2 regions of the Exiguobacterium sp. MH3 genome follow, and region 2 is predicted to be linked to the other one. Evidence: a T-box and tRNA genes for the amino acid it is inferred to sense, from the RefSeq annotation. Region 2 holds a T-box; the other holds one or more tRNA genes.

Region 1 (10,042 bases), 570 kb from region 2:
GACCAGTTGAGAGAAAAACACGGTCCGTTGATGTTTCATCAATCTGGTGGTTGTTGCGATGGCAGTTCCCCGATGTGTTTTGCGCAGGGTGATCTATTCCTGGGAGATCAGGATAAAAAACTGGGAGAGATCGGTGGTTGTCCGTTTTATATTCATGAAGATCAATATGAGTACTGGAAACATACGCAACTCATCATTGATGTCGTGGATGGTCGAGGCGGAATGTTCTCTCTTGAAGGTGTCGAAGGGAAACGTTTTTTGACACGCTCCCGTGCGTTCACGCAAGAGGAATACGCTGAACTATCAGCATCAAGCTAAGGAATCAAACACGGTTTCGTCGAGGTGACTTGTTCATTCAGGTCGCTCGTACGGAATCGTGTTTTTTGTTCGTATCACGACGTTCGAACAGGATAAAAGTTGGTAATGCGGCATAAGAACGGTATAATGAACTCATATTTTGACGAGAAGATAGTTTCACACTATGACATTATAGGGGGTCACCATGAAATATCCATTTTTAGGTTGGACAGGTCAAACGATCGGAGTGACGGCGCCCTCCTCCGGATTAAGTGAACAGCAACAGGAATGGGTCGAACGAGCAGTTGAACAGGTACAAGCACGACAAATGAACGTCCGTTTAGGCGAAACGATTTGGTCGCATCAACATGCTGAGAGTGCACCGGCTAAACAACGGGCCGAAGAATTGAACCGCATGATGACGGATGAGACGATTGATGCCGTCATCCCGCCATTTGGCGGGGAACGCGCCATTGATCTTTTACCTGAGTTGACGCTAGCTACTTACCAAACAAAATGGTTGCTTGGCTATTCCGATATCAGTACGCTATTGCTCAGTCTGACGCTTCAGACGGGAATTGCAACAGCACATGGTCCGAATTTCGTTGAGCTTCGAAGTGAAGAATGGGACGAGACGACAAGTGCCTGGCGACGAGTACTTGCGACGCCAACTGGAGGAACCGTTACACAGTGGGCTTCCGATCGTTATCAATCCAAATGGACTGATGAAGAACGTCCAGCAGGTTCGTTATTTCAGCTAACGGAAGCGACGGAATGGAAAGCACTTGATGAGCGAACAGAAGTGACCGGACGTATACTTGGTGGGTGCCTAGAGACGATTCGCCATCTGATTGGGACACCGTATGGAGATGTGCAGCGTTTCCAGCGTGAAGAGATCAACGGAGAACCGATACTCTGGTACTTTGAGGTGTCTGAAGCGAATTCGGCAGAGGTGCACCGGACGCTGCGACAAATGGCGTATGCTGGCTGGTTCAACCATGCGGCTGGCTTTTTATTCGGGCGCACGTCTGCAAGGATTACAGAAGACCTGACATGGCTAAACGTGTATCAATATCTAGCGGATGAGACAGGCTTACCAGTCTTATACGATCTTGACATCGGTCATCAGCCGCCGCAGGTGACGTTAATCAATGGAGCGACGGGTACGGTTCGTATTCAAGGAAAAGATTCACGAATCGATCTGACGTTCAACTAAAAAGGAGAGCACGCAATGGCACGTCGTAAGTTTCAAGCATTAGGCGTTTATAAACGCGTCCATATCAATCCGGAGACACGTCGGATGACGTTACCGGAACCATTTTACGATGCACTTCGTCTAGAAGATGAATTGCTGATTGCACAAGTCGGAGATGTTCTCGTCATGCGACGTCCGGGGGAGGTCGTCGAGACAGAAACAGATTTATTGAGCGAACTCGTAGAAGATGGATTCACGGGTACAGAGCTCGTCCAAGAATTTGCCTACCGGCGTCAGCAACAAGAACAGCGATTACGTCAACAAGTCTTGCAGGATGAAGAGGATGACCATGCTGCTCAACTGAAGATCGAGTTATAACGGAAAGAAGGAGTGGGGCAGATGCGTCGCAGAACAAAAATTGGAATCGGAGTCATCGGATCCGGATTAGTAGCAGCGAGTTATTATTTTTACGAGATGGCAATCGCTACGAATCCAAAGCCATTCTTATCGAATAATCGAGATCTAAGTGACGAGATGGTCCGATTGATGCAACCTGGTCAGACATGGATCAAGGAGCAACCGCTTGAGCGGATCGAGATTGAAGCGAAAGACGGTTTAACGTTACGCGGGCATTTTCTTCCGTCACCTGTTCCGTCAAATCGGATCGTCATTCTCGTGCACGGGTACGGAGGCGTCGGAACGGATTTAGCCGGATTCGCCTATCTGTACCATCAGGCCGGTTTCCATGTCATGATGCCCGATAATCGTGGACACGGAATGAGTGACGGTCACTACATCGGATTCGGATGGCATGATCGGGAAGATTGTCTCAGTTGGTCGAACTATCTGATTGAACGGATCGGACAGGAGGCGAAACTATTCCTGCATGGCGTATCGATGGGAGGGGCGACCGTATTGATGACGAGTGGCGAACAACTCCCACCACAAATCAAAGGAATCATTTCTGATTGTGCCTATACGTCCGTTAATGCAGTCCTTGCGTATCAGATGAAGCGGATGTACCGTCTACCACACTTTCCGTTCTTAGGCATGACGAGCGTATTGACGAAGCTAAAGGCTGGTTATACGTTCCGTGAAGCATCTGCGCTGAAACAGGTCAAAAAGGCACAAGTACCGATTTTGTTCATCCATGGTGGGGCGGATACATTCGTACCGACAGACATGGTGTATGAGCTGTATGAAGCTTGTCCAACGGAAAAAGAGCTCGTCGTCATTCCAAATGCCGCTCATGCGATGGCCTATTTTGAGGATCCAGCATTGTATGATGATGTCGTCGAGAAGTTCGTTCGCAACATCTTGCGAAATGATTGACAACTCCGTTCTTTACCCGCTATATTAATATCATAAATCAACGTCGTCGTGGCGGAACTGGTAGACGCGCTAGACTCAGAATCTAGTGGTGGCAACACCGTGGAGGTTCAAGTCCTCTCGGCGGCATAAATGATTGAAGGAGGCAATCCCAGCAGGGGGTTGCCCTTTTTTTATTGCTGAATAGAAAACGATTACAACGAATAAAAATTCAGAAATATTTATCTTTTTAGAATTTTTCTGGTAAAATACGTTTTAAAGAGGGTACTCTTCAGGGAAAGTACTAAGTGAAGTAGACAATCTTTAACACATAGGAGAGGGGAAACAAACATGAAAAAAGGGAGTATCTTGCTAGCGCTCTTGATGAGCTGTGTTCTCGTACTTGGTGCATGTAGCATCGGTTCGAAAGAAGAAGAGTCGTCTGAAGGAAAGACTTATAAGGTCGGCATTGACGTCACGTATCCACCATTCGAATATAAAGACGGGGATACGTACAAAGGAATCGACATCGATCTCATGAAAGCAATTGCGAAGGATCAGAACTTCAAGATTCAATTTGAGGCGATGGACTTTAGCGGCATCATTCCGGCACTTCAAGCAAATCAATTGGACGTTGCCATTGCCGGTATGAGTATTACGCCAGAACGGAAGAAAGTCGTCACATTCTCGGATCCATACTTCAAAGCTGGTCTTATTCTAGTCGTCAAAGAAGATGAGAATGGTATTAAATCTGTCAACGATTTAAAAGGGAAAAAAGTAGCCGTCAAAAAGGGAACGACGGGTGCGAAATATGCAACGGATAACGCAGATAAACTGGGCTTTACAGTCACACAGTTCAATGACAGTCCAGCGATGTTCCAAGAAGTGAAGAATGGTAACGCTGCTGCTTTGATTGAAGATTATCCTGTCATCTCATATGCAAACAAACAACAAAACCTTGGATTAAAACTTGTCGGAGACCGTCTCAACGGGGACAACTACGGAATCGCTGTCTTAAAAGGTGAGAACGAGGATCTGATGAAGAAAATCAACAAAGGGCTTGCGAATCTGAAAGAAAACGGTGAATACGATAAAATCGTTGACACGTATCTGAAATAAGTCGCAAGGCGATAAGGGAGTGGGATAGCCAATGGAAGTGGTCAAAACCGCATTTCCATTTTTCTTGGAAGGGCTTCAAGTCACATTGTATATTTTCATCATCGCGGTCATCGTCGGCTTTCTGATTGGCTTAGTCGTCGCATTGATGCGGTTATCACCATCAAAAATCTTAAACGGGATCGCAATTGTCTATATTGATGTCATTCGCGGAACGCCGTTCATCGTTCAGTTATTCTTCATCTATTTTGGACTCAATTCGCTCGAATGGTTATCGATGGACCGGATGTATGCAGGGATATTGACGGTCGCAATCAATGCCGGTGCTTATTTTGCGGAGATCATTCGAGCTGGTATCCAGTCGATTGATAAAGGACAAACAGAAGCTGCGCGTTCACTCGGGATGACAGGGCGTCAAACGATGGTACAGATCATCTTACCGCAAGCATTCCGACGGATGTTACCAACGATTACGAACCAATCGATCATCAGCTTAAAAGATACATCGTTGCTGTCGATCATCGGAATCGCTGACTTGACGCAACAAGGTCAGGTTCAGCAATCGACGACGTTCGAACCATTTATCGTCTGGTCTGTCGTCGGATTGATGTACTTCGTCATCATTTATCTCTTGTCCTTAGTGGCGAAGTTCTTGGAACGGAGGTTTACATTACGATGAGTATCATTGAAGTGAAGAACTTAAAAAAATCCTTCGGTTCGAATGAAGTCTTAAAAGACATCAACGTCTCGATTGCAGAAAAAGAAGTCGTTTGTGTCATCGGTCCGTCGGGATCTGGGAAAAGTACGTTTTTACGCTGTTTGAATCGATTGGAAGAGATCACGGGTGGCACGGTCATCGTCGATGATTTCGACATTACGAGTCCAAAGGTCGATATCAACAAGGTCCGGGAAGAAGTCGGGATGGTCTTTCAACATTTTAATCTCTTCCCACATAAGACCGTGCTAGAAAACGTCACGCTCGCACCGATTAAAGTGCGTAAATCGGATAAAGAACAGGCGAAACAGCGGGCACTTGAACTACTCGATAAAGTCGGATTACGTGAAAAAGCGGATAATTATCCAGGTGAATTATCTGGAGGTCAAAAACAGCGGGTCGCTATTGCCCGCGCGCTTGCGATGAATCCGAAAATCATGTTGTTTGATGAGCCAACGTCAGCGCTTGACCCGGAAATGGTCGGTGACGTGCTTGCCGTCATGAAACAGCTTGCCCTTGAAGGCATGACGATGGTCGTCGTGACCCATGAGATGGGATTTGCTCGAGAGGTTGGAGATCGCGTCTTATTCATGGATGGTGGCTATATCGTCGAAGAGAACGTGCCACAAGCATTGTTTGATTCTCCACAACACGAACGGACGCAATCGTTCCTTAGTAAAGTCTTATGATGGAACCGGCGTATCTAAATGCGGATACGCCGGTTTTTTGACGAATCATAAATAACTGGCTAAGCGCTCATAAGAAAAACTTATACATTTAAGCGCAAGAATTTGGGAATTCGAAATGCACACACAGGAAAAGAGTAGTAATATAGTAACGAAGGCACTTTCATGGAAGAATGACACGATCATTCCTTCTCATGACGTTCAGCGTTTTATTCATGCAATTCCTTTTGAAAGCGCTAACAGGTAGAGGGCTGGAAACACATCGAGTATCCACTGGATGTGTGGGGAGAAATATAGAAACGGGGGGAACCGTACATGGCAGGCCACGAGCAAGATCAACAAGCATTCTATGGACCAAACCTTGGCTACATCATTGAATTGTACGAGCGTTTTTTAGAAGACAAAACATCCGTTGATGAGGAGACACGTGCTTACTTCGAAGAGCATGGTGCACCCGTGACGGAACCAGTTGTACCGATGCAAGTCGAGACAGGAGATTTCGAAAAATATCTTGCGGCGAATCGTTTAGCGGAACAAATTCGTGCAAAAGGACATCTTGCGGCGGATATCTATCCGCTGAAGGACCATCCGCGAGAAACAGGATTATTTGAATTGAGTCAGTACGGATTGACAGAAGCAGATCTTCGAAAAATGCCAGTCTCACTCGTCTGTCCTGAACCACCAACTGGTGTACAGGACGCATTTGAAGGCATCGAACATTTAAAAGCGCAGTACACGGGAGCAGCCGCAGTTGAGTTCCAGCATGTCGACGATCTCGATGAAAAGAAATGGCTCCGTCAGAAAATCGAGCAAGGTGCTTTGACAGCGACGCTAGATGCTGAACAAAAGAAACAGTTGTTCAAACGCTTAGCTGAAACGGACCTCTTCGAAAAATACTTGCACAAAACATACGTCGGTCAAAAACGCTTCTCGATTGAAGGACTTGACGCGATGGTGCCATTGCTCGACACAATCGTCGGACACCTCATCTCGAACGGGTCGGAGACGATCAATATCGGAATGGCACACCGTGGACGGTTGAACGTTTTGGCGCACGTACTCGGGAAGCCGTATGAAATGATCTTTGCTGAGTTCCAGCATGCACCAAACCACGACCTCGTACCATCTGAAGGCTCGATTGGGATCACGTACGGTTGGACGGGCGACGTGAAGTATCACCTCGGTTTAAACCGAAAACTTGAGCAAGAGACACGTAACGTGCGGATGACGCTTGCGAACAATCCGTCGCACCTTGAGTTCGTCGACCCAGTCGTCGAAGGCTTCACACGTGCGGCACAAGATGATCGCTCACAAAAAGGAGCACCACGCCAAGAGCAAGCGGCTGCTGCTGCGATCCTGATCCACGGTGATGCAGCGTTCCCAGGTCAAGGAATCGTGGCTGAAACATTGAACTTAGCGAATCTCAAAGGATATAACACCGGCGGAACGATTCATATCATCGCGAACAACACGATCGGCTTCACGACGGAGCCGACGGACTCCCGTTCGACGCGTTACTCGAGTGATCTTGCCAAAGGATATGAGATCCCAGTCTTCCACGTCAATGCGGATGAGCCGGAAAGCTGTCTCGCTGTCGCGTTGCTCGCGAGCGAGTACCGGGCAACGTTTAAGAAGGATGTCATGATTGATTTGATCGGATATCGTCGTTTTGGTCATAACGAAATGGATGAACCGATGAATACGAACCCGGTCTTATACGATTTGATTCATAAACATGATCCAATTCGTGTCTTGTACGGGAAAACACTTGTCGCGAACGGGGATGCGACAGCTGACGAAATTCAATCGATTGAAACATCGATCAATGACCAGATGAAAGCAGCTCGTGAAAAAGTACCAAACGTCGAGAAAGAGTACGGTGGGGTCATGCCGGACGTCGTCTTTAAAGGCGTTCCGACCATCGAGACAGGGGTCTCGATTGAAACATTGACGGCGTACAATGAAGAATTATTACAGTGGCCGGACGGCTTCCAAGTGTTCCATAAACTTGAGAAGGTCCTGAAGCGCCGGACGGATGCGTTCTCAACGAAGAACGGAATTGACTGGGGACATGCCGAAACATTGGCGTTCGCTTCGATTCTCTCAGATGGAACACCCATCCGCTTGAGCGGTCAAGATTCTGAACGGGGAACGTTCGCACAACGGAACATTAATCTTCATGATGTGAAAACAGGAGAAGGCTTCTCGCCACTCCATGCCTTGTCAACGGCAACTGCATCATTCTCGGTCTACAACAGTCCGTTGTCTGAAGCAGGTGTACTTGGTTTTGAATACGGTTATAACGTCTTCGCTCCGGAAACACTTGTATTATGGGAAGCGCAATATGGGGACTTTGCGAACTCAGGTCAAGTCATCTTCGACCAGTTCATCTCAGCTAGCCGAGCAAAATGGGGACAAACGTCAGGTCTCGTCATGTTGCTTCCGCATGGTTATGAGGGGCAAGGACCAGAACACTCGAGTGGTCGTTTAGAACGTTTCTTGACGTTATCGGGTGAGAAAAACTGGACGGTCGCGAACGTGTCAAGTGCTGCCCAGTACTTCCACCTGTTGCGCCGACAAGCAGCGATTCTCGGGAAAGAGGAAGTCCGACCGCTCGTCGTCATGACGCCGAAGAGTCTCTTGCGTCATCCGCTTGCAACATCCGATGTCTCTGAGTTGACGGAAGGTAGTTTCCAACGTGTCATCGAACAAGCTGGACTTGGCGAAGCACCAGATCGTGTTAAACGTCTTGTGTTCTGTTCTGGTAAGATGGCAATCGATCTAGCAGAAGCCGTTTCAAAATCAGATGAGAATCTCGATTGGCTACAAATCGTCCGGGTCGAGGAGTTGTATCCGTTCCCGGCGAAAGCCTTACAAGAAGTCATCGCGCGCTATGAAGCCGTCGAAGAGATGGTCTGGGTACAAGAAGAACCGAAAAACATGGGGGCTTGGTCCTTCATGGAACCTCGACTTGAGACAGTCGCACCGAACGGCATCCAAACCGTCCGTTACATCGGTCGTCGTCGTCGTTCTAGTACAGCAGAAGGTGACCCGTCAGGTCATAAAGTAGAGCAGGCACGTATCATCAATGATGCACTCACAGCGACTGTTTCTACTCCAACAGCACCATCACACGTATCAAATCACACATTATAACTTAAGATAGAATCGAGTCATAGGGGGAGAATACGATGGAAATCAAAGTACCAGAACTTGCCGAATCAATTACTGAAGGAACGGTGGCGTCTTGGTTAAAACAACCAGGTGATCACGTGGAAAAAGGGGAAGCCATCGTTGAGCTCGAGACAGATAAAGTCAACATCGAAGTACCGTCAGATGAAGCAGGTACGTTGACGGAAGTGATGGCTGCTGAAGGAGATACAGTTCGCGTCGGGGAAACGATTGCTGTCATCTCTGCTGGTGGCGAGGCTTCAAAACCGGCTGCGGCAGAACCAGTACAAGAAACGCCAAAAGCAGAAGAAAAAGCGGAACAACCGGTGGCTGCAGCAGCGACTGAAAGTACATCTGTTGCGGATCGTCCGATTGCTTCACCTGCTGCCCGTAAACTGGCTCGTGAAAAAGGAATCGATTTAGCACAAGTGGCGACGCAAGATCCACTTGGTCGCATCCGCGTCCAAGACGTCGCGACGTTTGAAGTAGCACCACGTGAGCAAGCAAAACCGGCTCCTACGAAACCCGCTACACCGGCACCAGCACCTGCAGCCGCTCCTGGGAAACCGGAAGAGCGAATCAAGATGTCACGCCGTCGTAAGACGATTGCGAACCGACTCGTTGAAGTTCAACAAACGGCAGCGATGTTGACGACATTCAATGAGATCGATATGTCAGCGGTCATGGCACTACGTAAACGTCGCCAAGAGAAATTTGTGAAGGAAAACGAAGTCAAGCTCGGCTTCATGTCATTCTTTACAAAAGCAGCAGTCGCAGCACTGAAGAAGATGCCATACTTGAATGCTGAGATTCAAGGGGATGAAATCGTCCTGAAGAAATTCTACGATATCGGGATTGCGGTCTCAGCACCGGACGGTCTCGTCGTTCCTGTCGTACGTGATGCGGACAAGAAGAACTTCGCTGAGATTGAAAAAGATATCATTCAACTCGCTGTCAAAGCGCGTGACAACAAACTCGGTCTATCTGACTTGACGGGTGGTACGTTCACGATCACGAATGGTGGTACGTTCGGTTCACTCATGTCGACACCGATCTTAAACGGTCCACAAGTCGCGATTCTAGGGATGCATGCAATCAACTTGCGTCCTGTCGCGATTGATGCTGAACGGATGGAAAACCGTCCGATGATGTATGTCGCACTCTCCTACGACCACCGAATCGTTGATGGAAAAGAAGCCGTTACGTTCCTGAAGCACATCAAAGATTTGCTTGAAGATCCAGAGTCATTGATTTTCGAAGCGTAAGTTTCAAGAAGACCCGTTTGATCGAACGGGTCTTTTTCTATGTCGTAATAACACTTTGTCATCAAATCACGAAATGACATTTACATTTTCTCTATATCAGCTTCATACATACGACTTAGGATAGGTATTGTAAGAATATTTCAAGGGGGAATCAATTATGTTGAAACAATTTGGGTTAACGATGGCTGCAGGCGCGATATTAAGTACAGGTTTTCCGACAGAAGATGTCGGTGCACAATCAAAAGGAAAATCATTGCTCGATCCAAATCGAATCATCAACGTCGCTCAC
Region 2 (10,042 bases):
GAACTAAAAGTGTATCTTGAATCGAAAGCAGCAGCAGACGCTCACCTCAAAGAAAGTGGACTCGACTATACAATCGTCCGTCCCGGTCCGCTCAGCTACGATGACCCAACAGGTACTGTTGAAACGAAAGAGCATTTTGATTCATACGAAGATCGTAAGGTGTCTCGTGACGATGTGGCAGCGCTGTTCGTTCACTTGATTGATCATCCGACACAATCTCGTGTATTCGAAGTACTCAGCGGTCCTTATCCGATCGCAGAAGCACTACGTAATCAATAATTAAATCCCACAATAAAAGGCGATGGAATGTACTTTCATTCCACCGCCTTTTTGCTTTGCTTATTCAGGTTGCCAATCAAATAACGACAATTCCTCTTGTGTCAGTTCACGGTAGTCCCCGAGTGCAAGTGCCGAATCAAGCTCTAAACGACCAATCGAGCGCCGTTTCAAGAACGTGACCTCTTTACCTAGGGCAAGCATCATCCGTTTGACTTGATGGAACTTCCCTTCCGTGATCGTCAATTCAAGCGTTGAATCTGTTTCTGTCGTCGATAAGATGACGAGTTTTCCTGGCTTTGCCTGATAACCGTCTTCTAAGGTGACGCCTGCCGCAATTGCCTCGACGTCTTCTTGCGTCAATACACCTGTCACTTCCGCGTAATACGTTTTTTCAACGTGTTTTTTCGGAGACATCAAGGCATGATTGAACGCTCCATCGTTTGTCAGTAACAACAAACCTTCTGTATCCTTATCAAGTCGTCCGACCGGAAACGGTTTGAAATACGTCACGTCTTCAAACAACAGATCGATGACGGTCTCATCTCGTTTATCCTCCGTCGCACTAATGACACCCGGTGGTTTATTCATCATCAAGTAGATGTATTTTTGATACGTGACCGGTTCGCCGTACATCAGAACCTGTTGTGACTCGACATCGACATGTTGTTTCGGATCACGAACGATCTCACCATCGACTTGAATTGCCCCTGCCTTGAGCAAAAGTTTTACTTCTTTTCGGGAGCCTGCCCCCATGTTGGATAACAATTTATCTAGACGCATGATTTCGTCCTCGTTTCAATGAAAATTTACGCCCTAATATGACCTCTGCTAAACCACTCCAAATCGAAAGTCCAGCGAAAATCACGATTCCAACTGCCGCACCAATGATCAGGATCAACAGAGATGCCCATGTCGTCTCTGGTAAGAAGGACACCATTCCCCACTTCACGAGTGCAACACCTGCTCCCATCAATGCACTAATGATTAAAATCAATGATGTCCGGCGCAAGACAGTACTGAATGGGAACTTCACCGTTTGTGTGATCCGGAAGAACATTAATCCCGTCGCAACGAGATAGCCGATGATCGTCGCATATCCAGCACCTGTTCCATCACCTGTCAAATGAATCAACGGTGCATTCAAGAGATACTTCGCAAGTAATCCTACAAGAGTTGCAATGATCGTGAAGTACTGACGGTTAATCCCTTGAAGGACTGCTGCCGTTACAGAATACAAGGCAAGGAACAACGCACTCGGCGCATAACTTAACAGATAGACCCACGCCGCTTGATCTTTTGGGAATAACACATGGAACGTTTCTTCACTGAGGAGAATCATCCCGACGACTGCCGGAATCGTCACAAAGAAAACAAGTTGATAAATCTGTGAGATTTGAGCCCGTACTTTCCGCATATCTCCTTGCGTGAAGGACGCTGTTAACAGTGGAGTTGCAGATAACGACAATCCTGTTGCGACCGACACCGGAATCAAGACGATCTTATGACTATCCGCAATCAGATAGGCAGTCGCGTTTCCGGCCGCTTCGAGCGTGTAACCGATACTTTGTAAGGCGGCATTCATCGTATTCTGGTCGATGACTTGATAAAGGGGTGTCGAAAGACCGACCATGACGATTGGAATCGCATACGTCAATAATTCCTTATACAAATCCGTTAACGGGCGATCCGGCGAACGGACGGTTTGAGTAGCACGAAGTTCCTGTAAGCCACTGGCACGTTTGCGGAAATAATAGATCAGAACCGCAACACTACCAATTGCGCCAATGAAAGCGCTGAATGTTGCAATCGTTGCGGCAAATGCTGCACCTGAATCAAACAAATAAATCGCGATGCTGACTCCTGCAAGCAAGAAGATGATCCGGACGATTTGTTCCAAGATTTGCGAAATCGCGGTCGGTCCCATCGATTGATATCCTTGGAAGTATCCACGCGTCATACTCATCGGTGGAATCAAGAGTAAAGCGAAACTCACGCCACGAATCGTCATCGTGACAGCATCAACGTATGCTGCTGAATCAACGTCACCACCTGGAATGGCCCGGTGTGCTAAATACGGTGCGAGAAAGAATAAAGCAAGGAAGGAAACAATCCCGGTCAAGGACATGATTTTCAGACCAGACCGATATAATCTTTCACTCGTATCATACTCTCCTAATGCATTGTATTTGGCGACGAATTTCGAGACGGCGACAGGAATCCCTGCTGTCGCGAGTCCGATCATGATCGCATAATAGTTATAGGCATACGTATAAAACATAATACCTGTAGCACCGACCATGAACTGGAATGGAAAGAGGTAGATCAAACCTAGTGCGCGGGAAATCAGTGACGCACCGGATAGGAGCATCGTCCCACGAACGAATCCCGCATTACCGGGAGAAGTGGACTGTTTATTGTTGACTGTGGACATGGTAACATCCCTCACGCTTTCTAATTTTTAAACTCGACACTCTAATCATGACTGTCTCATTATACAAGTTCTCTCGTACACAATTGCAAATCATTATACCGCTGTCTTTCTGGAATTGAAAGAGACGGTTTGTTTACAGTCGCAACTTCTGCTAAAGTGAAACAAGCAGAATTCTATGAATGAGGTGACCATATGTACGATGTAATCGTAATCGGGGGCGGACCGAGCGGCTTGATGGCAACGCTCGCCTCCTTACAAGCTGGAGCTCGAACACTCCTGCTCGATAAAGGGAATAAATTAGGAAGGAAGCTCGCAATCTCTGGCGGCGGACGCTGTAACGTCACGAATCGAAAACCACTCGACGAGCTCGTCCAGTCGATCCCGGGAAACGGACGTTTCTTATATAGCGCCTTCTCTCAATTCAACAATGAATCGATCATCGAACTCTTCGAAGGATTTGGCGTCGCACTTAAAGAAGAGGACAACGGTCGGATGTTCCCTGTCTCAGATAAGGCAGCGGATGTCGTTCGTGTATTGATCGATCAAATCCGCGCGCATGGTGCCGAGATTCAAACGGATGCGCAAGTCGCTACGCTCGATTTCCATCCGGATGGTTCTTTTGCAGCTGTCATATTAGAGAATGGCATGCGTCTTGAAGCGAAAAGTTGTATCGTCGCGGTCGGTGGTCAATCTGTTCCGCATACCGGTTCAACGGGTGACGGCTATCCGTGGGCTGAAAAAGCGGGTCACACGATCACGGAACTCTTCCCAACGGAAGTTCCGATTCTGTTAGGTGATACGTTCATTCACGAAAAAACATTACAAGGGCTGTCGCTGCGTGACGTCGCTCTAACGGTCCACGGTAAAAAAGATAAGGCGATCAAGACACATACAGGTGATCTACTGTTCACACACTTCGGTTTAAGTGGTCCGATTGCTTTACGGTGTAGCCAATATACGATCAAAGAACGCAAACGTTCGAAAGAAACGATCGTTCATCTATCGATTGATCTCTTCCCGGACGAATCCCTCGGTGCCTTAACGGAACGTTTCCAAGCAGCCCTTGCCGCAAATCCGAAGAAAACAGTCCGCAATGCTCTTCGTGGTTTCGTACCAGAACGGTTGCTTGAACTCCTATTTGCTCAAATCGGCTTTGGCGATGAAGTCTGTACACAAGTGAAGAAACAAGACTGGACGGACTTCCTCCAACAATTGAAACGATTCCCACTCAGAGCAACGGGAACGCTCGATTTCGATAAAGCCTTCGTCACGGGTGGCGGCGTCTCGATCAAAGAGATTGATCCAAAAACAATGATGTCAAAAAAAGCCGAACGATTATTCTTCGCTGGTGAAATTCTTGATATTCACGGCTATACGGGTGGATACAACATTACAGCCGCGTTCGTGACGGGTCATTGCGCCGGTAGCCACGCCGCAGAAATGGCACGTGACACTGTCTCTTAATATGAACAAGACCCGATTCGTCTGTGTTAATCAGAAGAATCGGGTCTTTTCTTTTTATGCATCAGTCAATCGGTGTGAACGATCGGCTCGAAAACTTATCTGTCTCGACTAAGGCAAACAATTCATTATCCTGTACGAAAATCCCTTTTGAACCATAGACCTTCGGACTTGCCGTCTCTCCCGTGATCGTCTGATCTTTCTGATCAATCGAATAGAGATAGAGTGCTTCTGAATCAAGTGTGTAGATGCGTCCTTGTCGTTCCGCAAGACCAATTGGTCGGAAGTCGGATTCGAATACTTTCTTCGCATCACTTCGCATCCCATTCGCCGGTTCAATTTTACTTCGTTCTACGATCGATAAATACGGCGGCTTTTGCTTTTTCTTTAAAGCCCGTTTTTTCTTTTCCGACGCATCTGGATCAATCTTAATTTTATCCTCTTTCATGGCGAAACGAGTCAATTCCACACGTCCGATTGCACGGATATGATTGATCGTATAGAATTCCTTTTTCTTCGCATCATATCCAAGCCCATGGAAACTGTCTCGAATCGTCGTCCCCTGTACTTTTTCACGTTTTTCTTCGCTCCAGACACCATCTTTTCGCGTGATTGTCACGAGAATCTGATTCGATGTCAATAAAGCGACGGTCTCTCCGTCAACGAGTGTCATGCCATCGAGGCCAGAAAGAAGTAATTTCCCTTCTTCTAATTGGAAGGAGGCATTGATCCTCTCACCTGTTCCACTAATTTCAAAGAAACGATAATCGTCTGTGACGACGAGGTACGACCCGATGGAATCATCATATAACATCTGCTGGACATTCTTAATTAATGGTTCTTCCGGATTCGGAATAGCTGAAGGCGTTTTCGTCGGCACCTGTTTGACAGCTGCCTGATGCTTCGATTGCGTCTCGATTTTCGCGAACGTTTCCTGAATACGCGACATCGTCTCTGGTTTTGAGAAGACGAGCAGTACACAAAGAATCAAACCCGAAACGACGGCAAAAATCGTTGTATAGACTATATAAGATCGTTTCATTGATGGTAATCGCCTTTCTTTCTCGGTTTCTGATTCAGTGTAGCAGAAGGACGTTCAAAAAAAAAGCGGACTTGCGACGGAAATGAAGAAACCCCTTCCATTCGTATCAAGTGAACGGAAGGGGTCATGACTTAGTTCGCGACGATATTGATGAGTTTTTTCGGTACGACGATGACTTTTCGAACCGTCTTGTCGCCGATCCATTCTTGTGTCTTTTCGTCGGCAAAGGCAAGTGCCTCGATTTCTTCTTTTGTCGCGTCGATGTTGATTTCGATTTTCGAGCGAACTTTTCCGTTCACTTGAATGACGAATTCCATCGTATCGCTGACGAGTTTCGATTCATCGAATGTTGGCCATGCCGCATACGTCAATGTCTCTTCAAATCCAAGTTGTTCCCAGAGTTCCTCACCAAGGTGCGGTGCAACTGGTGTTAACAATTGGATGAATCCACGAAGGAAGTGACGCGGAAGCACCGGCTGTTTGTTTGCTTCGTTGACGAAGACCATGAGTTGCGAAATTCCGGTGTTGAACTGGATGTTCGCGAAGTCTTCCGTAACCTTCTTGACCGTCTGGTGGTATGTCCGTTCGAAGTCAGCATCGACTTCTGTGACATCTTGAATGTCTGCTGTCCGTTCGAACAAGCGCCAGACACGATCGAGGAAACGACGCGCACCGTCAAGTCCGTTCTCAGACCAGGCAACTGATGCATCGAGTGGACCCATGAACATTTCATACAAGCGTAACGTATCCGCACCATGCGATTTAACGATTTCATCCGGATTGATGACGTTACCGCGTGATTTCGACATTTTCTCGTTGTTCTCTCCAAGAATCATCCCTTGGTTGTATAACTTCTGGAATGGTTCTTTTGTTGGCACGACGCCTGCATCATACAAGACTTTATGCCAGAAGCGTGCATACAATAAGTGGAGAACGGCGTGTTCCGCACCACCGATGTAAATATCGACTGGAAGCCAGTATTTTAATTTTTCTGGATCCGCGATCGCCTCTTCATTGTGCGGATCGATGAAACGAAGATAATACCAGCAGCTTCCGCCCCATTGTGGCATCGTATTCGTCTCGCGACGCCCTTTCATTCCTGTTTCAGGATCCGTATAATCCAACCAGTCTTCCGCAAGCGCAAGTGGTGATTCGCCTGTACCAGACGGCTTGATCTCCGGAATGATTGGAAGTTCGAGCGGTAATTCCTCTTGGCTAAGCGTCTTCATCGAACCATCTTCCATATGAACGACTGGGATTGGCTCACCCCAATACCGTTGACGACTGAACAACCAGTCGCGGAGACGATACGTGATTTTCTTGCGTCCGACTTGATTCGTTTCGAGTTCAGCAATCATCGTCTCGATTGCTTCTTGTTTTCCAAGACCATCAAGCATATGCGAGTTGACGTGTTCGCCCTCTCCTGTATAGGCTGCTTCATCGACGTTTCCACCCGCGACGACCTCAACGATTGGCAAGTCGAATTGTTTCGCGAATTCATGGTCGCGCTCATCGTGTCCTGGAACCGCCATGATTGCACCCGTTCCATAAGAAACAAGGACATAATCAGCGATCCAGATCGGAAGACGATCACCTGAGATTGGATTGACGGCGAAAGCACCCGTGAAGACGCCTGTTTTTTCCTTCGCTAAATCCGTCCGTTCGAGGTCTGACTTCGTTTGGACTTGCGAAATGTACGTATCGACGGCTTCCTTGTGATCCGCTGTCGTGATGTCAGCTACGAATGGATGCTCCGGCGCAAGCACGAGGTACGTCGCACCAAAGATTGTGTCCGGACGTGTCGTAAAGACCGTAACTTGTTTTTTATGTCCATCAATCGTGAAATCGATCTCAGCACCTTCTGATTTCCCGATCCAGTTCCGTTGCATCTCTTTAACAGAATCCGGCCAATCGAGGTCATCGAGATCTTCAAGAAGACGATCCGCATATTCCGTGATTTTCAAGACCCACTGACGCATCGGAACACGCACGACCGGATGATTTCCGCGTTCAGATAATCCGTCGATGACTTCTTCATTCGCAAGAACGGTTCCAAGTGCCGGGCACCAGTTGACCGCGACTTCGTCCACGAACGCGAGTCCTTTTTCATACAACTTCGTAAAGATCCACTGTGTCCATTTGTAGTACTTCGGATCCGTCGTGTTGATTTCACGATCCCAGTCATAGGAGAATCCAAGTTCTTTCAGCTGACGCTTGAACGTCTCGATGTTTTTCGCTGTGAATTCACGTGGGTCATTCCCTGTATCGAGGGCGTATTGTTCTGCTGGTAACCCGAACGCATCCCAACCCATTGGGTGCAAGACGTTGTATCCTTGCATCCGTTTCATCCGCGCGAGGATGTCCGTTGCCGTGTAGCCTTCCGGGTGTCCAACGTGGAGTCCGGCACCTGACGGATACGGGAACATATCAAGGGCATAAAACCCTTCTTTTTCTGGATCTTCTGTCGTGACGAAGGCGTTGTCTTGATCCCAACGCGCCTGCCATTTTGGTTCAATTTCGCGATGATTGTACGGCATGTCTTTTCCTCCTCTAATCTAAAAAAAACCGGTCCTCCGCCCCTAGGAATAGGGACGAAAGACCGGTTTGGCTTCCGCGGTACCACCCACGTTGTCTATCTATGACAGACCGCTTGATTCACAGATAACGGTGTGAAGGACCGGATTCGCTACTACGACTTCACGAATCGTGCTCCCTGACGAGTTCACGGTTGTTACCGACTGGTTCGCACCCTCCACCAGCTCTCTTGACGGCACCTTTCCCCTACTACTTCAGTTCCCTGCATTTGACTATCTTTTCCTAGTGTAATCTGTTTCTTCCTCAAGCGTCAACGCTTCCGTAAAATTTCCTCGATTTCCGCATGCGATCGCGCAATATGATCTGCTTGTTCTAAACGTTGCGCTGGCATCCGGTCATCAAGAAGCGCAATCACTTCCATACCAGCTGCTTTTGCGCCGATCATCCCGTTTGCAGCGTCTTCAATGACGAGACAATTCTCAGGTGCGTGCCCGATTCGTGATGCCGCAAGTCGAAAAATCGCGGGATCCGGCTTCGAACGCACGACTTCTTCCCCACTGACGTAATGCGTGATTGGAAGCTCGTAATGACGGATGACGAGTTCGATTTTTTGAAGCGAACTCGAAGAAGCGATCCCGATATCGTAACCAAGAGATGTCGCTTGTTCGATGACTTGTTTGACTCCCTCTTTTAAACCACACGCCTCTGGTTTTGCATGAATTTGAAACAAGCGATGTTCTTCCTCAAGTAAAGCACTCGCTGTTTCTGGGAGCTCGTGTTGCGCGACAAGTTCTTCCCACATCTCATCTCCTGTTTTCCCCATGAATGTCGCATACTGAACCGGATCGAGCGGAATCGATAACGTTTTGAACATCTGCTGGTGGACCTCAAAGTAGCGGATTTCACTATCTAAGATGACCCCATCCATATCAAAAATAAGACCTCGTTTTTTCAAGACACATCCCCCTCAATTGATCTATCATGATTTCAGCATATCAAAAAAACGACTACACGATGTAGTCGTTTCACCTTCTTCATTTAGTTACTGTTTAACTTGTCGCCATTTGGACACTGGTTTGTCGGTAAGCCGGAAAATAATCCGAATTAGCATCTGACCCGTATCGTATACACAACTGATCGTATATGGCTGGTTGAAGAATCGATTTTCCTTGATGATACTCAAATAAACGGTACCCGGTGTAACGGCATTTACTCTCAAAGAGACTATCCCGTTCTTGATATCCACCTCCGAGATGTTGTTCGACGAGACCGCGTGCTTTCGCCTGAAGAATCGCTTCGTACTCAAGTCGTTGATTTGGGAACATCTTCGCTTCGTCCCGCTTACAACCAATCAAATGACCGTGGGCATATTCTTTTCCGAGCAATACGAAGTATCCACCAACAGGTTCTCCGTCGATTTCCGCAATCAGTAACAATGGCTCACAGAGTGGATTCGCTTCCAATAATTGCTCAAAATAACTCGCCGTAAAATAGTAATGAGCCGAAGCATTCTTCCGGTCCATCGTTTCATGATACAACGCCAAAAAAACAGATAAATCGTCTCGTGTTCCTGTTCTAACGGTTAACGGTGAAGCGAGCGATTTACGAATCATACTTCTCGTTTTCTTATGGAACGTCTGCATGATTTCTTCTAGTGAGGGGCGCAAATCAATGCTCGTCGTATGACGGATGAAAGAAGCTTCCGTCCAGTTACGCATGAGTCGTTCATTGCCCGTCAACGGATTAAAGCGAATCATTTCCGAGACGACCGATTCTTGCTCCGCCCACCTTTCAAACGATAGACGTGCATGTTGCATTTCAGTTGCGGTTAAGCGACCGACGATTTCCGGTCCGCCGTAGCCATACGGCGTGATGAGATCTGAATAAGGCGTATCAAAAATCCGACGCTTTAAAAAGGGATAGAACAGTGTTCCCGCATGACCTTCATAACGAAATAACACCGCTTGCTCAGACGGTCTAGCGTTAAGCGTGACGTATTGGTGACTGTAGAAGATATCAAGAGGCTGTTGCTGTACGTGTGTCGTCCAAGTTGCGGCATCTGTGATGAATTGACACCTTTCCATTCGTGCACCTCCAGTCAAAAAGAAGCAACGTTCACATGAACTTTCTTTTCAAGTTCTTGATTAGAAAGTACCCGTTTCTTTGCCGAAATATTCCATATTAATAATGATTTGTTTTATAATTAGCGCATTAATGATGTAAAAAAAAGACAGCGAATCTAATGTCCGCTGTCTTACAGATGATGCTCATGATGTGATTTTAGGAATGGCACG

What was found. The T-box of region 2 lies ahead of leuS (leucine--tRNA ligase). A T-box ahead of a tRNA ligase gene usually reads a tRNA of that ligase, here a tRNA-Leu.
Region 1: it encodes a tRNA-Leu, which carries the amino acid that the T-box ahead of leuS (leucine--tRNA ligase) is inferred to sense. The anticodon was not compared.

What each region holds. Positions count from the first base shown of each region.
Region 1 is NC_022794.1:1,764,688-1,774,729, reverse strand. It holds gene U719_RS09535 (DUF779 domain-containing protein) at 1-318, shown strand, start outside; gene U719_RS09530 (S66 peptidase family protein) at 503-1,513, shown strand; gene U719_RS09525 (hypothetical protein) at 1,529-1,870, shown strand; gene U719_RS09520 (alpha/beta hydrolase) at 1,892-2,824, shown strand; tRNA gene U719_RS09515 (tRNA-Leu) at 2,867-2,950, shown strand; gene U719_RS09510 (transporter substrate-binding domain-containing protein) at 3,152-3,919, shown strand; gene U719_RS09505 (amino acid ABC transporter permease) at 3,951-4,595, shown strand; gene U719_RS09500 (amino acid ABC transporter ATP-binding protein) at 4,592-5,320, shown strand; gene U719_RS09495 (2-oxoglutarate dehydrogenase E1 component) at 5,633-8,473, shown strand; gene odhB (2-oxoglutarate dehydrogenase complex dihydrolipoyllysine-residue succinyltransferase) at 8,509-9,753, shown strand; gene U719_RS09485 (glycerophosphodiester phosphodiesterase) at 9,911-10,042, shown strand, end outside.
Region 2 is NC_022794.1:2,331,051-2,341,092, forward strand. It holds gene U719_RS12290 (SDR family oxidoreductase) at 1-279, shown strand, start outside; gene U719_RS12295 (pseudouridine synthase) at 340-1,059, opposite strand; gene U719_RS12300 (polysaccharide biosynthesis protein) at 1,046-2,710, opposite strand; gene U719_RS12305 (NAD(P)/FAD-dependent oxidoreductase) at 2,903-4,174, shown strand; gene U719_RS12310 (hypothetical protein) at 4,236-5,213, opposite strand; gene leuS (leucine--tRNA ligase) at 5,345-7,750, opposite strand; T-box leader at 7,798-8,020, opposite strand; gene U719_RS12320 (HAD family phosphatase) at 8,059-8,703, opposite strand; gene U719_RS12325 (GNAT family N-acetyltransferase) at 8,798-9,832, opposite strand; gene U719_RS12330 (MFS transporter) at 10,016-10,042, opposite strand, start outside.